DNA from 3 places in the Streptomyces sp. NPDC021080 genome. Region 3 is predicted to be linked to each of the others. Evidence: riboswitches for the same ligand, from Rfam matches in the RefSeq annotation. Region 3 holds a riboswitch; each other region holds the start of a gene.

Region 1 (6,278 bases), on a different contig from region 3:
GCCGGCATGTTCGTGCACATGATGCGCGTGTTCTTCACGGGTGCGTTCCGCAAGCCCCGTGAGATCAACTGGGTCTTCGGATTCCTGCTGTTCGTCCTCGGCATGTTCACCGGCTTCACCGGTTACTCGCTCCCGGACGACCTGCTCTCCGGCACCGGTGTCCGCTTCATGGAGGGCGCGGTCCTGTCCGTGCCGATCGTCGGCACGTACCTGTCGTTCTTCCTGTTCGGCGGCGAGTTCCCGGGCGGCGACTTCGTGGCCCGCTTCTACGCGGTGCACGTGCTGCTGCTGCCGGGCATCATGCTCGGCCTGGTCGTCGGCCACCTGATCCTGGTCTTCTACCACAAGCACACGCAGTTCGCGGGCCCCGGCAAGACGAACAACAACGTCGTCGGCATGCCGCTGCTGCCGGTCTACATGGCCAAGGCCGGAGGCTTCTTCTTCCTGGTCTTCGGCGTCATCGCGGCCATCGCGGCGATCGCCTCGATCAACCCGATCTGGGCCATGGGTCCGTACCGTCCGGACATGGTGTCCACGGGCGCCCAGCCCGACTGGTACATGGGCTTCTCCGAGGGCCTGATCCGTGTCATGCCGGGCTGGGAGATCAACCTCTGGGGCCACACGCTCGTCCTGGGCGTGTTCATCCCGCTGGTGATCTTCCCGCTGGTCCTGGTCGCCATCGCGGTCTACCCGTTCATCGAGTCCTGGGTCACCGGCGACAAGCGCGAGCACCACATCCTGGACCGCCCGCGCAACGTCCCGACCCGGACCGCGTTCGGTGCCGCCTGGATCAGCTGGTACTTCGTCCTGCTCGTCGGCGGCGGCAACGACATCTGGGCCACGCACTTCCACCTGGCGATCAACTCGATCACCTGGTTCGTGCGGATCGCCTTCTTCGTCGTGCCGGTGCTCACCTTCCTCGCCACCAAGCGGATCTGCCTCGGCCTCCAGCGCCGGGACCGGGACAAGGTGCTGCACGGCCGTGAGTCGGGCATCATCAAGCGCCTGCCGCACGGTGAGTTCATCGAGGTCCACGAGCCGCTCAGCCAGGACGCGCTGCACACGCTCACCGCGCACGAGCAGTACAAGCCGCTCGAGATCGGCCCGACGGTCGACGAGAACGGTGTCGAGCGCAAGGTCTCGGGCGCGCAGAAGCTGCGCGCCAAGATGAGCGAGGGCTTCTACGGCGAGGAGGGCCAGATCCCCAAGCCCACCGTCGAGGAGTACAAGGAGATCGCGAGCGGCCACGGCCACCACTGATCCCCGGCTGTTCGCCACGGCTGGAGCCCCGTCCATGACATGGACGGGGCTCTTTGCCGTCCCCCGGGCTGGATAGGGTGGACTCACCCGGTGGTGCGGGGCGATCCACCCCGCGTCACCCACGACCCGTGTCACCCGCGACCGCGTGACCCACGAACCCAGGAGCGACCATGAGCGCTGTGAACCCCGCTGGAGGCGACACCGCGGCGGGCCGTTCCTGGCCCGCGGTACTGAACGGACTGCTCGAAGGCCGCGACCAGAGCGCGGACGACACGGCCTGGGCGATGGACCGCATCATGCGCGGCGAGGCGACCGACGCGCAGATCGCCGGATTCGTGGTGGCACTGCGGGCCAAGGGCGAGACCGTCCAGGAGATCACCGGACTCGTCCGGGCGATGTACGAGCACGCCAACGTGATCGAGGTGCCCGGACGCACCGTCGACATCGTCGGAACGGGCGGCGACGGCGCGAAGACCGTCAACATCTCCACGATGTCCTCGATCGTGGTGGCCGGGACCGGCGCCAAGGTGGTCAAGCACGGGAACCGGGCCGCGTCCTCGGCGTCCGGCTCGTCGGACGTCCTGGAGAAGCTCGGCGTCAACCTCCAGCTGCCGGTGAAGCGGGTGGCCGAGGTGGCCGAGGAGGCCGGGATCACCTTCTGCTTCGCGGTCAAGTTCCACCCGGCGCTGCGTCATGTGGCGGCGGCGCGCGGCCAGTTGGGGATCCGGACCACGTTCAACGTGCTCGGACCGCTGACCAACCCGGCGCGGGTGAAGGCCCAGGCGGTCGGCGTCGCCGATCCCCGGATGGCGCCGATCGTGGCGGGTGTGTTCGCCGAGCGCGGCAACTCCTCGCTGGTCTTCCGCGGCGACGACGGCCTCGACGAGCTGACGACCACCGGGGGCTCCCACGTCTGGGTGGTCCGCGACGGCAAGGTCACCGAGGAGCGCTTCGACCCGCGTGACGTCGGCCTCGACGTCGTCCCGGTGGAGGCCCTGCGCGGCGCCGACGCCTCGTACAACGCGGAGGTCGCCCGGCGCCTGCTGGACGGCGAGAAGGGGCCCGTACGGGACGCGGTCCTGCTGAACTCGGCGGCGGCCCTGGTGGCCCTGTCGCCGACCGGCGCGCCGCTCGCCGGCCAGCTCCGCGACCAGATGGAGAAGGCCGCCGAGGCGATCGACTCCGGCGCCGCGAAGCGCACGCTGGAGCGCTGGGTGGCCGCCAGCAACGCCTGACCGACGCGAGACCCCGCGCGGGACGCGGTCCACGATCCGGACTGCGTCTTGCGCGGGGAAGATCCTCTGGCAAGATGCTGTACCAGGTCATGAGTGACAGCCATCAGGCCCCGGCCGGCTGTCCGGCAACCCTCCGTCCGTGGCGGGGTGCCCCGGGTGAAGACCAGGTCGTAGGCAGCGAGGCCTACGGCAAGCGCGGACCCCTCCCGCTCTCCGGGCGGACCACCAGGGGTCCTGGTCGTTCGAGGGAGCCTTCTGTGAGCAAGCGAATGCGCTAGGGCGCCGAGCCCCGCCTCCGCACACCCTTTTCACCCTTCTCCCGCGCTGAGCGACGCCTTTTGGCGGCCGGCTCCCGCGGTGATCCCGCCTGCCTCTCACAGGAGCTCGCCATGTCTGTCTCCGTCGTTGCCGCCGACTCGTCCGTTTGTGCCCCTCTGCCGGTTCTGGGCCGGGATGTCACCGTCCCGCTCGTCACCGGCGGCGAGGTGACCTACGCGGCCCTCGACTACGCCGCCAGCGCGCCCGCCCTCCAGCGGGTGTGGGACGACGTCGCCGCGTACGCGCCGTACTACGGCAGCGTCCACCGGGGCGCCGGCTACCTCTCGCAGCTGTCCACCGACCTCTTCGAGAACGCCCGCAGGACCGTCGCGGAGTTCCTCGACTGCCGCGCCGGTGACCAGGTGGTCTTCACCCGCTCCACCACCGACTCGCTGAACCTGCTCGCCGCGGCTCTTCCCGCCGACTGCCAGGTCTTCGTCTTCGAGACCGAGCACCACGCCTCGCTGCTGCCCTGGCGCGACGCCCGGGTGACGTACCTGAACGCCCCGCGCACCCCCGCCGAGGCCGTCGACACCCTGGAGCGCGCCCTCGCCGCCCGAGACCCCTACGGACCGGCCCTGGTCTGCGTCACCGGCGCCTCGAACGTCACCGGTGAACTGTGGCCGGTGCGGGAGCTGGCCGCCGCCGCGCACGCCCACGGCGCCCGCATCGTCCTCGACGCCGCGCAGCTCGCCCCGCACCACCCCGTCTCGGTCCAGGACCTCGACGTCGACTGGGTCGCCTTCTCCGGGCACAAGCTGTACGCGCCCTTCGGCTCCGGCGTCCTCGCGGGCCGCTCCGACTGGCTGCGCGCGGCCGACCCCTACCTCGCGGGCGGCGGCGCCAGCCGCAGGGTCACCCGGCGCGCGGACGGCGGGGTGGACGTGGAGTGGCACGACAGCGCCGCCCGGCACGAGGCCGGCTCGCCGAACGTCATCGGCGCCTACTCGATCGCGTCGGCCTGCAAGGCGCTCACCGAGGAGGGCTTCGACCGGCTCGTCACCCGCGAGCAGCACCTGATCCGTACCGTCCGCGCGGGCCTCGCCGAGGTCCCCGAGGTCCGGGTCCTGTCCCTCTTCGGCGACGACGCCCCGCGGGTCGGCGTCATCTCCTTCGTCGTCGAGGGCTGGAACAGCTCGCACTTCGCGGCCGCGCTCTCCGCCGAGTACGGCATCGGGGTGCGCGACGGCCTCTTCTGCGCCCACCCGCTGGTCCGCACGCTGCTCGGCAGCGCGCCCGAGACCCAGGGGGAGTGCGGCGCCCCCGAGGCGGCCCCGGGCGAGAAGTCCCTCAACGCGATCCGCGTCAGCTTCGGGGCCGGCACCCCCGACGAGCACGTCGAGCGGTTCGTCCGCGCGGTGCGCGAGCTCGTCAGGGACGGCGCGCGCTGGCAGTACCGCACCGAGGACGGCCGCTGCGTCCCCGCGGTCTGACACCCGCGATCCGCTCGCCCGGAGGCGGCGCCGCGTCGGTCAGGAGTCGAGACCGATCGCGAACGCCGCCTCCAGGTCGTGCTGGGAGTAGGTACGGAACGCCACGTGCGTGTCCGTCGCCTCGACCCCCGGGATCTTGCTGATCTTGCCGGGGATGACGTCCGCGAGATCGTCGTGGGCCTTGACCCGGACCATCGCGATCAGGTCGTAGGTACCGGTGACGGAGAAGACCTCGCTGACGCTCTCCAGCGACGCGATCGACTCGGCGATCTCGGGGATCCGGTCCACGCTGGTCTTGATGAGGACGATCGCGGTGATCACGGCTGGTTCTCTCCCTAGGGGGCCGCTGCTGGGGATCTCACCCTACTCGCGGTCCACCCGGCCCGGCCGCTCCACCGGGGGCCCCGGCGGCACCCCCGCGGCGGGCACGGCGGCCGGGCGGTGGCGGAACCGCGCCCACGCGTAGACGAAACCCAGGGAGAAGCCCACGAGGTGGGCCAGGTAGGCGACCCCGGGGCCCGAGCTGCTGCGGCCCGCCGCCATCCACTGCAGGGTGAACCAGAACGGCAGCACCACCCAGGCCGGGAACCGCAGCGGCAGGAAGAACAGGAACGGGAAGAGACTGGTCACCCGGGCCCTGGGGAACAGGTACAGGAACGCGCCGAGCACCGCGGAGATCGCCCCGGAGGCCCCGACCAGGGACTGCTGCGAGGTCGCGTTGGCGGCGGCGTAACCGAGCAGGGCCAGATATCCGCAGCCCAGGTAGAAGAGGGCGAACTCCAGATGACCCATGCGTTCCTCGGTCATCAGCCCGAAGACGTAGAAGAAGAGCATGTTGCCCAGGAGATGGAGCCAGCTGCCGTGGATGAACAGGGCGGTCGCCGGGGTGAGGACCTCGCCCGGGGCCCCGCCGAACAGACCGGTCGGCACCACGCCCCAGCGGCGGAAGTACGCCCGCTGGGCGACCAGCAGCCCGTCCCCGGTGCCGTACGCGGGATCCAGGCCCGAGGCGGGTCCGATCACGAAGATCAGACAGCACAGGACGATCAGTCCGTACGTCACCGGCGCCGGCCGGTCCCGCAGCGCCCTGCCGACCGTCGTACTCCAATTGCCGATCATGGTGCAGAGCATGACGTAACCGCACCGATGCGCACAGACCGCCTCGCCGCCGTGGACAGCCGAGCGTCGGGTACCCGCCAGGCCGTAGGGTTACGAGCCATAAGTGCCGGGAGGCCGGCATCGGACGGACACTAGTTAAGGAAAGCGGCTGCCCTATGACAGTTCCCCTGCCCGACGCCAAGACCCGTTGGCGCTGCACACTCTGCGGCAACCTCACGCGGTTCGACGTGACCCGCTCGTCGAAGGTCGTCGAGTATGTACACCTCGACCTGGCCGGTGAGCCCAAGGTCGAGGAGCGTGAGGTGGTCAGTGAGACCATCGAGTCGGTGCGGTGCCGTTGGTGCAACGCGGTGGATCAGGTCGAACTCGTGGACAGGCCGGGCGCCGGCTCCTGACGGAGCGGGCCCCGCACGGATATTGGGGTGAACGGATGGTGGAGACCGCAGGCGGGGAGCCGGACGACGGCACCGCCGAGGTGCTCGACCGTCCGCTGCCCGACGGCGTGCGCAGGCGCGTCGTGCAGATCGTCTCGGACGGCTTCGGCGGGCTGACGGTGACCGAACTGCCCGCACAATTGAGGCAGTACGCCCGATTCGCTCCGAATCGTCGTGCCAAGTTCGCGGGCAACGCGATGGCCGCGGCGCTGGAGACGGATCCGCTGTTCAGACAGCGCATCGCCGAGAAGCTCAGAGAGGCCCAGCCGGAGATCGTCGGCGCTCTCGACTCGGGCGCGCCGCCCCCGGCCGCGGATCCGCTGGACGTGGCGGCCGCGGCCTATGTCGTGCGTCCGGTCGGCTGGGTGAAGCTGGTGACCGCCGCGGGCGAGGAGGCTCTGCGGGCGGACGCCGAGCGCGCAGGCGAGGAGAGCCGCGCCGAGCTGGACCGGCTGCGCGCGCAGCTCGCGGAGGCCCGC
Region 2 (6,278 bases), on a different contig from region 3:
CTCCGCCTGGACGGTGACGTCCAGTGCTGTGGTGGGCTCGTCCGCCACGATGAGCCCGGTTCCGAGGGCGAGGGCCATGGCGATGACGGCCCGTTGCTTCTGACCGCCGGACAACTGGTGCGGGTAGTGGTCCACGCGCGTGGCCGGGTCCGGGATGCCGACCTTGCCGAGCCAGTCGACGGCCACGGCGCGGCGTTCGGCCCGGTTGCCGCCGTGGCCGTGGGCGCGCAGTCCCTCGGCGAGCTGCCAGCCGATGGTGAAGACCGGGTTCAGGGCCGTGGACGGTTCCTGGAACACCATCGCGGCGCGTGTGCCGCGCAGTTCGCGCAGACGGGCGGGGGACGCGCCGAGCACGTCCTCGACCGGGTCGGTGGTGCCGTCGCCGAGCAGCACTCGGCCCTGGGCCGTCGCGGTGGCGGGCAGCAGGCCGAGGACCGACCTGGCGGTCACGGTCTTGCCGCTGCCGCTCTCGCCGACCAGGGCCAGCACCTCCCCGGGAGCGACGGCGAGGCTCACCCCCTTCACCGCGGGGGCCGGACCGGAATCGGTGGCGAAGGTGACCCGTAGGTCCTCGATGCGCAGCAGGTCAGTCATCGTCCGTGCCACCGTCCTTGGCCGTGGGGACCCTCGCCGCGCCCCGCCGCCGAAGCCGGGGGTCGGCCAGGTCGGTGAGGCTCTCGCCGAGCAGGGTGGTGCCGAGCACGGTGAGCACGATGGCCAGGCCGGGCGGGATTGCGGTCCACCACAGCCCCGAAGTGACGTCGGCCACCGAGCGGTTGAGGTCGTATCCCCATTCGGCTGCCGAGTTGGGCTCGATGCCGAAGCCGAGGAAGCCGAGCCCGGCGAGGGTGAGGATGGCCTCGGAGGCGTTGATGGTGAGGATCAGTGGGAGGGTGCGCAGCGAGTTGCGCAGCACGTGCCGGACCATGATCCGCCAGGTTCCGGTGCCGATCACGCGGGCCGCGTCCACGAAGGGTTCCGCTTTCACCCGGATCACCTCGGCCCGTACGACACGGAAGTACTGCGGTACGAAGGCCACGGCGACCGAGCAGGCCGCCGCGCCGAGGCCTCCGACGAGACTCGACCGGCCGCCGCTGATCACGATCGACATGACGATGGCGAGCAGCAGCGGTGGGAACGCGTAGAGTGCGTCGGCCAGCCCGACCAGTGACCGGTCCAGGCGGCCGCCGAGGTATCCGGAGGCCAGCCCCAGGACGGTGCCCGGGATCACCGACAGCGACAGAGCCGCGAGAATGATCTCCAGGGCGGTCCTGGCGCCCCACAGCGTGCGGGACAGCACGTCGTACCCCGCGATGGTGGTGCCGAGCGGATGCGCTCCGCTGGGGTGCTGCTGTGATCCGAACAGCCCCGATCCGTCCTGGAGTTGGGCGTAGCCGTACGGGGCGAGCAGCGGGCCGGCCAGGGCCGCGAGGACGAACAGTGCCGTCAGGACCGTGCCGGTGAGCAGCATGGCGCGCTGCACCGCGCCGCCGGTGCTCAGCCGCTCGCGCAGGCGTGCCGACAGCCGCGTCCGCCGGTGGAGGAGAATCTGGGCCACGGCTCAGTACCTCACTCGGGGATCGATGAGGGCCGCGACGATGTCGACGAGGAAGTTCGTCACCGCCACGACGACGGCGAACAGGGCCACGATGCCCTGCACGGCGGGGAAGTCACGGACCGTCAGGTAGTGGGCGAGTTCATAGCCGAGCCCCTTCCACTCGAAGGTGGTCTCCGTGAGCACCGCTCCGCCGAGCAGACCGGCGACCTGGAGTCCGAGGACGGTGACGACGGGGATCAGGGCGGGCCGGGCGGCGTGCCGGGTGACCAGGCGAAGGGGTGCCACACCACGGGATCTGGCGGCGTCCACGTAGTCGGCGGAGAGGGTGCCGATCAGGTTGGTGCGGACCAGCCTCAGGACGATGCCGGCGACGAGCAGGCCCAGCGCCAGCGCGGGCAGTGCCGCGTGCTTCAGGACGTCGGTGACGGCCCTCCCGTCGCCGCTGCGCAGGGCGTCGACGAGGTAGAACCCCGTCGTGCTGGTCTGGTCCTGGAGGAAGAGCTGGACGTCGGTGCTCGCCCGGCCGGACGCGGGAAGCCAGCCGAGCCGGATCGCGAAGACCAGTTTCAGCAGCAGTCCCGCGAAGAACACGGGGGTGGCGTAGGTCAGGACGGCGAACAGCCGCAGCACCGCGTCGGGCGCGCGGTCCCGGTGGACGGCCGCCACCATGCCCAGGGGGACACCCACCAGGAGGGCCACGACGAGTGCGTCGAAGGCGAGTTCTGCGGTGGCGGCGCCGTAGGTGCCCAGTACGTGTGTCACCGGCTGGTTGTCGGTGACGGTGTGCCCGAAGTCCCCGGTGGCCAGGGACTTCAGGTAGTCGAGGTATTGGGTGAGCAACGGCCGGTCGTAGCCTGCCTGGTGCAGCTTGGCCTGAAGCTGGTCCGGGGTGAGGCGGTCGCCGAAGGCGGCGCTGATCGGGTCGCCGGTGGCGCGCATCAGGAAGAAGACGAGGCTGACCAGGATGAGCACGGTGGGGACGATGAGGAGGAAGCGGACCACCAGGTAGCGGGTGAGTCCGTACCCCGCGGCGCCGCCGGCCGGGGCGGTGGCGTCGGCCGGAGCGGCGTCGGGGATCTCCTGGGTCGGGGTGCTCACTTCTTCGCGAGCCCGGCCCAGCGGAACTGGTACGCGCTGCTCAGTTCGTCGGGTACACCGCTGACGTCGCTACGGGTGACGATCGCGGTCGAGCCCTGGAGCAGCGGCAGCAGGGGTACCGAGGCCGCGGCCTTGTCCTGTGCCCGCTTCAGCAGTTCGGTGCGCTCGGTCGTGTCGGTCTCCGTCTCCTCCTTCTTGATCAGTTCGCGGACGGCGGGGTCGGAGTAGTCGTTGGCGACCCAGCTGTTGGCGGAGTAGAAGGGCGAGAGGTAGTTGTCCGCGTCCAGATAGTCGGCGTACCAGCCCAACTGGTAGAGCGGGTAGAGGTGCTTGACGCGGTCCTTGCCGTACTGGGTCCACTCGGTGGACTGGAGGTTCACCGTGAACAGTCCTGTGGCTTCGAGCTGGGTCTTGAGGAGCGCGTACTCGTCGGCCGAGGAGGAACCGTAGTGGTCGCTGTTGTACTGGAGGTTGAGCGTGACCGGGGTGGTCACCTTCGCCGCTTTGAGACGCGCGGCGGCGGCGGCCTTGTCCGGGCCGCCCTTCTCGTCGCCGTAGAGCGACTTGAAGGAGGCGGTGGCGCCGGTGAGTCCGTCGGGCACGGAGGTGTACAGCGGCTGATAGCTGTTCTTGTAGACCTGTCGGGCGAGTTGGGCCCGGTCGACGGAGTCGGCGACGGCCTGCCGCACGGCCAGCGCCTTGGCCTTGTCGGGCTTCTTGGTCCTGGTGCCGTACGGCTGGGTCCTGAAGTCGAAGACGATGTAGCGGATGCCGTTGCCCGAGCCGGTGTGGACCTTGACGTCCTTCTTCGTGGACAGGTCGTCGAGGTCGGCGGTGGTGAGGGTGCGGTAGACGGCGTCGACGGTGCCCTGCTGGACGTCGAGCTTCAGGTTGCTCGCGTCGGTGTAGTACTTCAGCTGGATGTTCCGGGTCCGCGCGGCGCCCAGAGCGCCGCCGTAGGCGCTGTTGGCGGTGAAGGAGACCAGTGAGTTCTTGTCGTAACTGCGCACGCCGTAGGGGCCGTTCCAGGGTTTGCCCGCGACGATCGCCTTGTCGTCCAGGATCTTGTCCGGGGGGAAGACCTGCTCGTCGACGATGTAGCCCGCGGCGGTGGACAGCACCTGGGGAAACAGTGTGTCGTCGGCCGACTTGAGGGTGAAGACGACCTTGTCCGGTGCCGGGGCGGCGACGGAGTCGAGGTCGTACAGGAGGGAGGAGGGGCCGTTCTCGTCGGCGATCCTCACCGTGCGGTCGAAGCTGAACTTGACGTCGGAGGACGTCAGTCGGTGACCGTTGGCAAACCTCAGGTCTTTCTTCAGCGTGACGGTGTACTCCTTGGGACCGGTCGGCTCGATCCCCTTCGCCAGGTCCGGGGAGACCTTCGTGGCGCCGTTCTTGACGCTGAGCAGGGTCGCGTAGACCTCGCTCTCGATGGTGCCGGAGCCCGCGTCCCAGGAGCCCGCCGGGTCCAGGGCGGTCACCTGGTCGGTCGTGCCGACGGTGATCGCCGCCTCCCCGGTCCCGGTGGAACTCCTGCTGCTCGTGCAGCCGGTCAGGGCCGCCAGGAACACCGTGCCGAGGGATATCGCGCCGAGGGCCCGGAGGGGTCTGGTGGTGTTGTGCTGCGCCATGGCTGGTCTCTGCTTCCGCGTGAGTGGGTGCGCGAAGGGGCCGCGGCAGGCAGGGGCGAGCCGGGCGCACGCTGTCGCGTGAAGGGTGGGGACGGGAGGAGCGTGAAGAACAAGTGGGTCAGCGGTGACAGAGACAGCTGCACACCAGCAGCAGATCCACATGGCGCCGGGAGCACAGCACGAGGCCGGTTGCCACGCCGTCCTCCCCAGGGGTGTCGCCGGCCGTCGGGCCGGTGGGAACGCACTTGCAGAACAGAAACATCCGCCGAGCCTTCACCTGGGGCACCCCACTGCGCCGAGGGTTGCCATCCGGCCAGCCAGGGCTTGATCACCGGAACTCGTAGCTCGCGCTCACCGTAGATCTCCGGTCGGAGGAACGACAAGTTCTGCTCGCGACAAGCAATATGATCGCAATCTGACGTTCCATCAGATTGCAATCATATTGCACGGGAACGGACCTCCTTCGTGCGGGAGCGAAAGAGGCCCGCAAAACCACGAAATGCGGCGGGAGGGCGCCGGAACCAACCACCCGACGGGGGCGCCCAGTTGCTAGTGTTGAACCATGCAGATAGGCGTTAACGTCCCGAATTTCGGACCTGGCACCAATCCGGAAACCCTCGCCCGCTGGGCCAAGACGGTGGAAGGTCTCGGCTTCGACCTATTGATGGTCTCCGACCATGTGGCGATCACACCGGATGTCGCGAAACAGTATCCCGCCCCGTTCTACGATCCTTTTACGACGCTCTCCTGGCTCGCCGGTTTAACGACCCGGGTCAAACTGGGCACCACGGTTCTCATCGCGCCCTACCGGCATCCTCTGCTGGTCGCCAGAATGGCGGCCAACCTGGATCAGCTCTCCGGCGGGCGGCTCGTCCTCGGCGTCGGTGTCGGCTGGGCCCGGGAGGAATTCGCGGCGCTCGGCGTCCCCTTCGAACGGCGGGGCGCACTGACCGACGAATATCTGAACACCCTGAGAACCGCGTGGGCCGACGAGGCCGACTACGGGAGCGGGCGGATTCCGGTCTGGATCGGCGGCAACAGCGACGCGGGGCTGCGCCGGGCGGCCCGGCTCGGTCTGCCGTGGCATCCACTGCGGTTCACCATGCCGTGGTTCCGTGACGCGCTGGACCGTCTGGGGAACATCGCGGCCGAACTCGGGCAGCCGGCACCCGAATCGGCGCCCCGCATCCTTCTCCGGCTCACGGACAAGCCGGTCGACCATCCCGATCGCCGCGCCGGCGAAGGCACCCTCGACCAAGTCCTGCAGGACATCGAGCAGTTGCGCCTCTCGGGCGCCACCACGGTGGTCCTCGACCCCTACAACGGCGACCCGGACGAGACCCTCAGGCCCGAAGTGGCATGGCAGGCGCTGGCCACCGTGGCCGCGAACCTGGCATAGCCCCACACCCCACAGAGACGGAGCCACAGTGACCCTCGACGACCGCGGCCCGCACCACAACGGCAGCGACAGCACCGACCACGGCGAAACCGGCCCTTCCTCCGCCGTCAGCGAAGCCGACCTGGTCCATCTCCGCCGCTGCGTGGACCTGGCGGCCGAGGCGGTGGACGCCGGCGACTGGCCGTTCGGCTCCCTGCTGGCCGACGCGGACGGCAAGGTCCTTGCCGAGGACCGCAATCGCGAGTCCAGCACCGGGGACCCCACCCGGCATCCGGAGTTCGAACTCGCCCGCTGGGCCGCGACCCACCTCGACCCCGAGGAACGGGCCACGGCCACCGTGTACACCTCGGGCGAGCACTGCCCGATGTGCGCGGCCGCGCACGGGTGGGTCGGACTGGGCCGCATCGTGTACGCGAGTTCCTCCCGCCAGGCACGGGACTGGAAGGCCGAATGGGGTGTGCCCGTCACCTCGCCCCTGAGCCCCTTGTCCATCCGGGACGTCGTACCCGGCCTGGAGATCGCCGGGCCGGTCCCGGAACTGGCCCAGCAGGTGAAGGAATTGCACCTGCGCTTCCGGAGCGGGATCGACGCG
Region 3 (6,278 bases):
CGCGGTCAGCCCGGTGTCGGAGGCCACCGCGTCCAGGGTCTTGAGGCCGTCGCCGGTGTTCAGCACGACGGTGGTCAGCGTCGGGTCGAGGAGACCGTTCTCGATCAGCTTGCGGGTCACGCCGACGGTCACACCGCCGGCGGTCTCCGCGAAGATGCCCTCGGTGCGGGCCAGCAGCTTGATCGCGTCCACGATCTGGTCGTCGTTCACGTCCTCCACGGCCCCGCCGGTGCGCCGCGCGATGTCCAGCACGTACGGTCCGTCCGCCGGGTTGCCGATCGCGAGCGACTTGGCGATGGTGTCCGGCTTCTGCGGCCGTACGACGTCGTGGCCGGCCTTGTAGGCGACGGAGACCGGGGAGCAGCCCTCGGCCTGGGCGCCGAAGATCTTGTACGGCTTGTCCTCGACGAGCCCGAGCTTGATCAGCTCCTGCAGACCCTTGTCGATCTTCGTGAGCTGGGAGCCGGAGGCGATCGGCACGACGAGCTGGTCGGGCAGCTTCCAGCCGAGCTGCTCGCAGATCTCGTACGCCAGCGTCTTGGAGCCCTCGGCGTAGTACGGCCGCAGGTTGACGTTGACGAAGCCCCAGCCCTCGCCCGCCGGGTCGCCGATCAGCTCGGAGCAGAAACGGTTCACGTCGTCGTAGTTGCCCTCGATGCCGACGAGCTCGCCGCCGTAGACCGCGGCCATGACGACCTTGCCCTGCTCCAGGTCGTGCGGGATGAACACGCAGGAACGCAGACCGGCGCGGGCCGCCGCGGCGCCCACCGCTCCGGCGAGGTTGCCGGTGGAGGAGCAGGAGAGGGTGGTGAATCCGAAGGCGCGGGCCGCTTCGAGGGCCTGGGCGACGACGCGGTCCTTGAAGGAGTGCGTCGGGTTGCCGGAGTCGTCCTTGACGAAGAGCTTTCCGGCGTCGACACCCAGCTCGCGGGCCAGGTTGTCGGCCTGGACGAGCTTGGTCCAGCCGGGGTTGATGTTCGGCTTGTCCGCCACGTCCGCGGGGACGGGCAGCAGCGGCGCGTAGCGCCAGATGTTCGCGGGTCCCGCTTCGATGCGCTTGCGGAGTTCTTCGGCGTCGTAGGCCGAGAAGTCGTAGGCGATCTCGAGCGGGCCGAAACACTCCTCGCAGGCGAAGACCGGGCCGAGCGGGACGCGGTGTCCGCACTCGCGGCAGGAAAGCGCCGCGGCCGGGCCGAGGTCCACCGAGTCGGCGGAGTTCGTGGTGCTTGCAACTGTCTGCGCAGCCATGGAGGCGAGGCCCTTTCTCCTCATCTTCCTCACGGCGCACTTCGCCGTGAGACGGATTTGGCACCTTCCCTAGCCGGGAGCCTCGCGACGCGATCGACATCGATCGGTACGAGACCGGCTGGAGGGTTGCCGGGGCTTCATCGGGCCGTATCCCTCTGCCCCTCTGGATGAGCGGTATTTGATTGTTGAACTGTTGAACACGATACGCGCCGACGATCCAGGACATGCGATGGTCATGCGCGTTGTTCAAGACTGTAACCGAAGGCCTGGACAGTTGAGATAGTCGTCCGAACCGCGAGACGAGCCAATCGATCTGCCGCTGGCCGCAGCGGGCACGCCGATGAGAGCGTGTGATCAGACAGTGAGGAGCCGCAGACGGTGCTGAGAGAAGTCGAAAGCTGGCTGAGCACACGCTCCTGGTCCGTGACCGACCGCCCGCTCCACAAGCTCATGGCAGCCAAACGCGTGACCGGGTCGACGGTCAGCGTCGTGCTGCCCGCGCTCAACGAGGAGGAGACGGTCGGCGAGATCGTCTCGATCATCCGCCACGACCTGATGCAGCAGGTGCCCCTCGTCGACGAGATCGTCGTCGTCGACTCCGGTTCGAGCGACCGCACCGCCGCGGTCGCCGCCGCCGCCGGCGCGCGTGTCGTGCACCGCGACGACATCCTCCCACGGATCCCGGCCGTGCCCGGCAAGGGCGAGGTGCTGTGGCGGTCGCTGCTCGTGACGAGCGGGGACATCGTCTGCTTCGTCGACGCGGACCTCAAGGAGTTCTCGTCCGACTTCGTCTCCGGCATCGTGGGCCCGCTGCTCACCGAGCCCGGCGTCGACCTGGTCAAGGCCATGTACGACCGCCCGATGGCCGGTGGCGGCGGACAGGGCGGCCGGGTCACCGAGCTGATGGCCCGCCCCCTGCTGAACATGCACTGGCCGCAGCTCGCGGGCTTCGTCCAGCCGCTCGGCGGCGAGTACGCGGCCCGCCGCTCGCTGCTCGAGCAGCTCCCCTTCCCCGTCGGCTACGGCGTCGAGCTGGGCATGCTCGTCGACGCCCTGCACCTGGTGGGCCTGGACGCCCTCGCCCAGGTCGACGTCGGCGTGCGCAAGCACCGCCACCAGGACGGCCAGGCACTCGGCCGCATGGCCGCCGCGATCTACCGCACCGCGCAACTCCGGCTCGCGCGCGGCCATCTGATCCGCCCCTCCCTCACCCAGTTCGAACGCGACCGGGACGGTTTCCGGCCGCGCACGTACTCGGTGGACACCGAGGAAAGGCCGCCGATGAGCGAAATCTCCGAGTACCAGACACGCAAGGCCGCGTAGTCCGGCGCCGACGGCCGACGATCGCATACGGCCGAAGAGCGCGTTTGAGCGTTTCGACACGGGGCTAGGTTTCGAGGCATGGCTTCAACGCGGGGTGCCCGCCGGATTCTGGTCGCGTCCAACCGCGGCCCGATCACCTACGAGGTACGGGAGGACGGTTCGCTGCACGCCCGGCGCGGCGGCGGCGGCCTCGTCTCGGGACTCTCGGCGATCGGGCCGGACGCGGGCGCCCTCTGGGTCTGCTCCGCCCTCGGGGACGGCGACCGGGAGGCCGTGCGGCGCGGAGTCCACGAGGACGGCGTACGGATGCTGGCCATCGACGCCGACACGCACGCCGACGCCTACAACGGCATCGCCAACTCCGTGTTGTGGTTCGTCCACCACATGCTCTACCAGACCCCGCTGGAGCCGGTCTTCGACGCGGAGTTCCGGCGTCAGTGGGAGTCGTACCGGACCTACAACCGGGCCTTCGCCGAGGCACTGGCCGAGGAGGCCGCCGACGGCGCGACGGTGCTGGTGCAGGACTACCACCTGTGCCTGGTGCCCGGGATGCTCCGCGAACTGCGCCCCGACCTGCACATCGGTCACTTCTCCCACACCCCGTGGGCGCCCGAGGACTACTTCCGGATGCTCCCCGACGACATCCGCGCGGAGCTGATGGCGGGCATGCTCGGCGCCGACCGGGTGGCCTTCCTGACCTGGCGGTGGGCCACGGCGTTCCTGCGCTGTGCGGAAACGACCGACCCCTGGCGCTGGGCCGGGTCCTGGTCCTCGGTGACGCCCCTGGCGGTCAGGCACCTGGACGACCCCGGGGCGGGCGGGCGCGAGACCCGCATCGGGGTGCACGGCCTCGGCGCGGACGCCGAGTTCCTGCGCGAGCGCTCGCACCGCGCGGACGTCGGGGAGCGGATGACCGCGCTGCGCGAGGAGATCGGCGCGGGCCGCAGGACGATCGTGCGCGTCGACCGGACCGAGCTGTCCAAGAACATCGTGCGGGGACTGCTGGCGTACCGGCAGCTCCTCGACGACCACCCCGAGTGGCGCGAGCGGGTGGTCCACGTGGCGTTCGCCTATCCGTCGCGGCAGGACCTCGCGGTGTACCGGGACTACACGGCCGAGGTGCAGCGGCTCGCCGACGAGATCAACTCCGGTTACGGAACGCCCGGCTGGACCCCGGTGGTCCTGCACGTGAAGGACGACTTCGCGCGCTCGCTCGCCGCCTACCGGCTGGCCGACGTCGCCCTCGTCAACCCCATCAGGGACGGCATGAACCTCGTCGCCAAGGAGATCCCGGTCGTCTCCGACGAGGGCTGCGCTCTGGTCCTGTCACGAGAGGCCGGGGCCTACGAGGAACTGGGCGAGGACGCGATCACGGTGAACCCGTACGACATCACCGGTACGGCGCGGGCGCTGCACGAGGCGCTCGGCATGCAGCCGGGCGAACGGGCCGAACGCACCAAGCGACTGGCCGCCGCGGCCACCGCCCTGCCCCCGGCCCAGTGGTTCCTGGACCAACTGCGCGAGCTGGAGGCCTGAGCAGAGGCTCCAGCCCCTCCGGCGCTTGAGGAGCGGGGTCCGGGGCGGAGCCCCGAGGTGGGAAGGGCAGGGGCGGAGGGGGCGAAACAAGCCTGCCCCGCCCCGGCCCGACCGGGTGACCAGCCGCGGGGTCAGGCGAGCCGGGCCGCCAGGGCGGCGAGGAGCCGGACGACTCCGGCGGGCCCGTCGACCACCAGGTCGGCGCGTTCGGCGAGTTCGGCGACCTCGGAGCTGCCGCTGCACACCAGGAGCCCGGGAATCCCGTCGGAGCGGAGCTTGTCGACGGCGGCGAAGGCGGGCAGATCACCCAGGTCGTCCCCCGCGTACAGGACGGCCTCGGCGCCGCTCTCCCGGACGTACTCCATGAGGGCGACGCCCTTGTCCGTGCCCGGCGGGCGCAGCTCCAGGACCATGCGCCCCGGCTCGACGATCAGACCGTGCCGGGCGGCGAGTTCGCCCAGCGGCTCCCGGAGCGCCTCGAAGGCGGACTGGGGGTCGGCGGCGCGGCGCGTGTGCACGGCGACCGCCCGGCCCTTCTCCTCGATCCAGGTGCCCTGCCAGGCGCCGATCCGGTCGAGGAAGCCGGGCAGCTCGGCACGGACCGCGGCCACCCCGGGGTGCGGGGCGGGAGCGGTGACCGTGCCGCTCACCGCGTCCCAGCGCTCGGCGCCGTAGTGGCCGAGGACGACCAGGTGCTCGAGGCCGGGCACGCCCGCGAAGCCGCCGTGGCGCACGGCCACACCGGCCGGGCGGCCGGTGACCACGGCGACGGAGGCGACCTTGGGGGCGAGCGCGGCGAGTGCGGGGACCGCGTCGGGGTGCGCGCGGGCCCGGTCGGGGTCGGGGACGATGGGGGCGAGGGTTCCGTCGAAGTCGAGTGCGACGACCGTCCGGGCCGGGCGCGTGAGGATCGCTTCCAGAGCGTCGCGTCCGGCGGGGGTCACCGGAGCCGGCAAGAAGTCCTTGGATTCGGGGTGGCTGCCCATGGGGCGACCCTATCCGGGTGAGCGCGGACGCACCCCCGACTCATGGCCGGGCGAACACCCCACGACCAGGAATGCCTCGATCCCACCACTCGCACCCGCCCCCCGACCACACCGGCCGCACCGGCCACGTGATGGCGTCCTCGCCCACGAGTTCAGCGCTCCTCCCGGCGGGCCTCCCGCACCCGGCGGAGCCTGTTCACCGTGACGGGGTCGTGCGCCAGGGCGCGCGGGTCGTTCAGCAGCGCGTTGAGCAGCTGGTAGTAGCGGACCGGGGCCAGGCCCAGCTGTTCGCGGATGGCGCGCTCCTTGGCGCCGGGACCGGGGAAACCGCGGCGCTCCAGGGCGAGAATGCTCCGTTCACGCGCGGGCAGTTCTTCCATGGACAGCACGGTAGTCCCCGGCACCGACAAGCGCCGGGGCCGGGACGGAGGCCGCCGCGCCCGGGGCGCCGTCCCGGAATGCGGAACACGAGGTCGCCTATCCCGTGAGTGGACTAGACCTTTCCAGGGGTAAAGGGCGACACTGTCCCCCGTGAGACACGTCATCGCCCTCGATGTGGGCGGCACCGGGATGAAGGCCGCCCTCGTCGGGGTGGACACCGAGCCCTCCCCGGACCGCCCCGACGCGCCGCGGCCCGAGGCCCCCGGGCACCCCGCGCTGCTGCACCAGGCCCGCCGCGCGACCGGCCGTGAGCGCGGGCCCGACGCCGTCGTCGAGGACATCCTCGACTTCGCCGCCGAGCTGCGTGCCTACGGCGAGGAGCACTTCGGGACGAGCGCGCTGGCCGCCGGCGTCGCCGTCCCCGGCATCGTGGACACCCAGGGCGGCATCGCGGTCTACGCCGCCAACCTCGGCTGGCGCGACGTCCCGCTGCGTCGGCTGCTCGGCGAGCGGCTCGGCGGCGTGCCCGTGGCGCTCGGGCACGACGTGCGCACCGGCGGCCTCGCCGAGGGCCGGATCGGCGCCGGACAGGGGGCGGACCGCTTCCTGTTCGTCCCGCTGGGCACCGGCATAGCGGGCGCCATCGGCATCAACGGCGGCGTCGAGGAGGGCGCGCACGGCTTCGCGGGCGAGATCGGCCACATCGTCGTACGGCCCGGCGGGTCCCCGTGTCCGTGCGGGCAGCGCGGCTGTCTGGAACGGTTCGCGTCCGCGGCGGCCGTCAGCCAGGCCTGGGCCGAGGCG

What was found. Region 3 has a riboswitch for S-adenosylmethionine ahead of thrC (threonine synthase). Riboswitches for the same ligand answer to the same signal wherever they lie in the genome.
Region 1: another riboswitch for S-adenosylmethionine. It lies ahead of ACH4S8_RS19455 (aminotransferase class V-fold PLP-dependent enzyme); the one in region 3 lies ahead of thrC (threonine synthase).
Region 2: another riboswitch for S-adenosylmethionine. It lies ahead of ACH4S8_RS42195 (ABC transporter substrate-binding protein); the one in region 3 lies ahead of thrC (threonine synthase).

Annotation. Positions count from the first base shown of each region.
Region 1 is NZ_JBIRQM010000007.1:260,767-267,044, reverse strand. Features, by position in the region: gene ACH4S8_RS19465 (cytochrome bc complex cytochrome b subunit) at 1-1,260, shown strand, start outside; gene trpD (anthranilate phosphoribosyltransferase) at 1,431-2,495, shown strand; SAM riboswitch class IV at 2,581-2,697, shown strand; gene ACH4S8_RS19455 (aminotransferase class V-fold PLP-dependent enzyme) at 2,885-4,246, shown strand; gene ACH4S8_RS19450 (Lrp/AsnC ligand binding domain-containing protein) at 4,286-4,567, opposite strand; gene ACH4S8_RS19445 (rhomboid family intramembrane serine protease) at 4,610-5,365, opposite strand; gene ACH4S8_RS19440 (hypothetical protein) at 5,521-5,760, shown strand; gene ACH4S8_RS19435 (NYN domain-containing protein) at 5,796-6,278, shown strand, end outside.
Region 2 is NZ_JBIRQM010000030.1:15,391-21,668, forward strand. Features, by position in the region: gene ACH4S8_RS42180 (dipeptide ABC transporter ATP-binding protein) at 1-594, opposite strand, end outside; gene ACH4S8_RS42185 (ABC transporter permease) at 587-1,558, opposite strand; gene ACH4S8_RS42190 (ABC transporter permease) at 1,562-2,656, opposite strand; gene ACH4S8_RS42195 (ABC transporter substrate-binding protein) at 2,653-4,287, opposite strand; SAM riboswitch class IV at 4,524-4,633, opposite strand; gene ACH4S8_RS42200 (LLM class flavin-dependent oxidoreductase) at 4,850-5,686, shown strand; gene ACH4S8_RS42205 (nucleoside deaminase) at 5,808-6,278, shown strand, end outside.
Region 3 is NZ_JBIRQM010000008.1:134,748-141,025, reverse strand. Features, by position in the region: gene thrC (threonine synthase) at 1-1,248, opposite strand, end outside; SAM riboswitch class I at 1,266-1,422, opposite strand; gene ACH4S8_RS21180 (glucosyl-3-phosphoglycerate synthase) at 1,627-2,571, shown strand; gene ACH4S8_RS21175 (trehalose-6-phosphate synthase) at 2,650-4,107, shown strand; gene otsB (trehalose-phosphatase) at 4,239-5,093, opposite strand; gene ACH4S8_RS21165 (DUF3263 domain-containing protein) at 5,246-5,473, opposite strand; gene ACH4S8_RS21160 (ROK family protein) at 5,625-6,278, shown strand, end outside.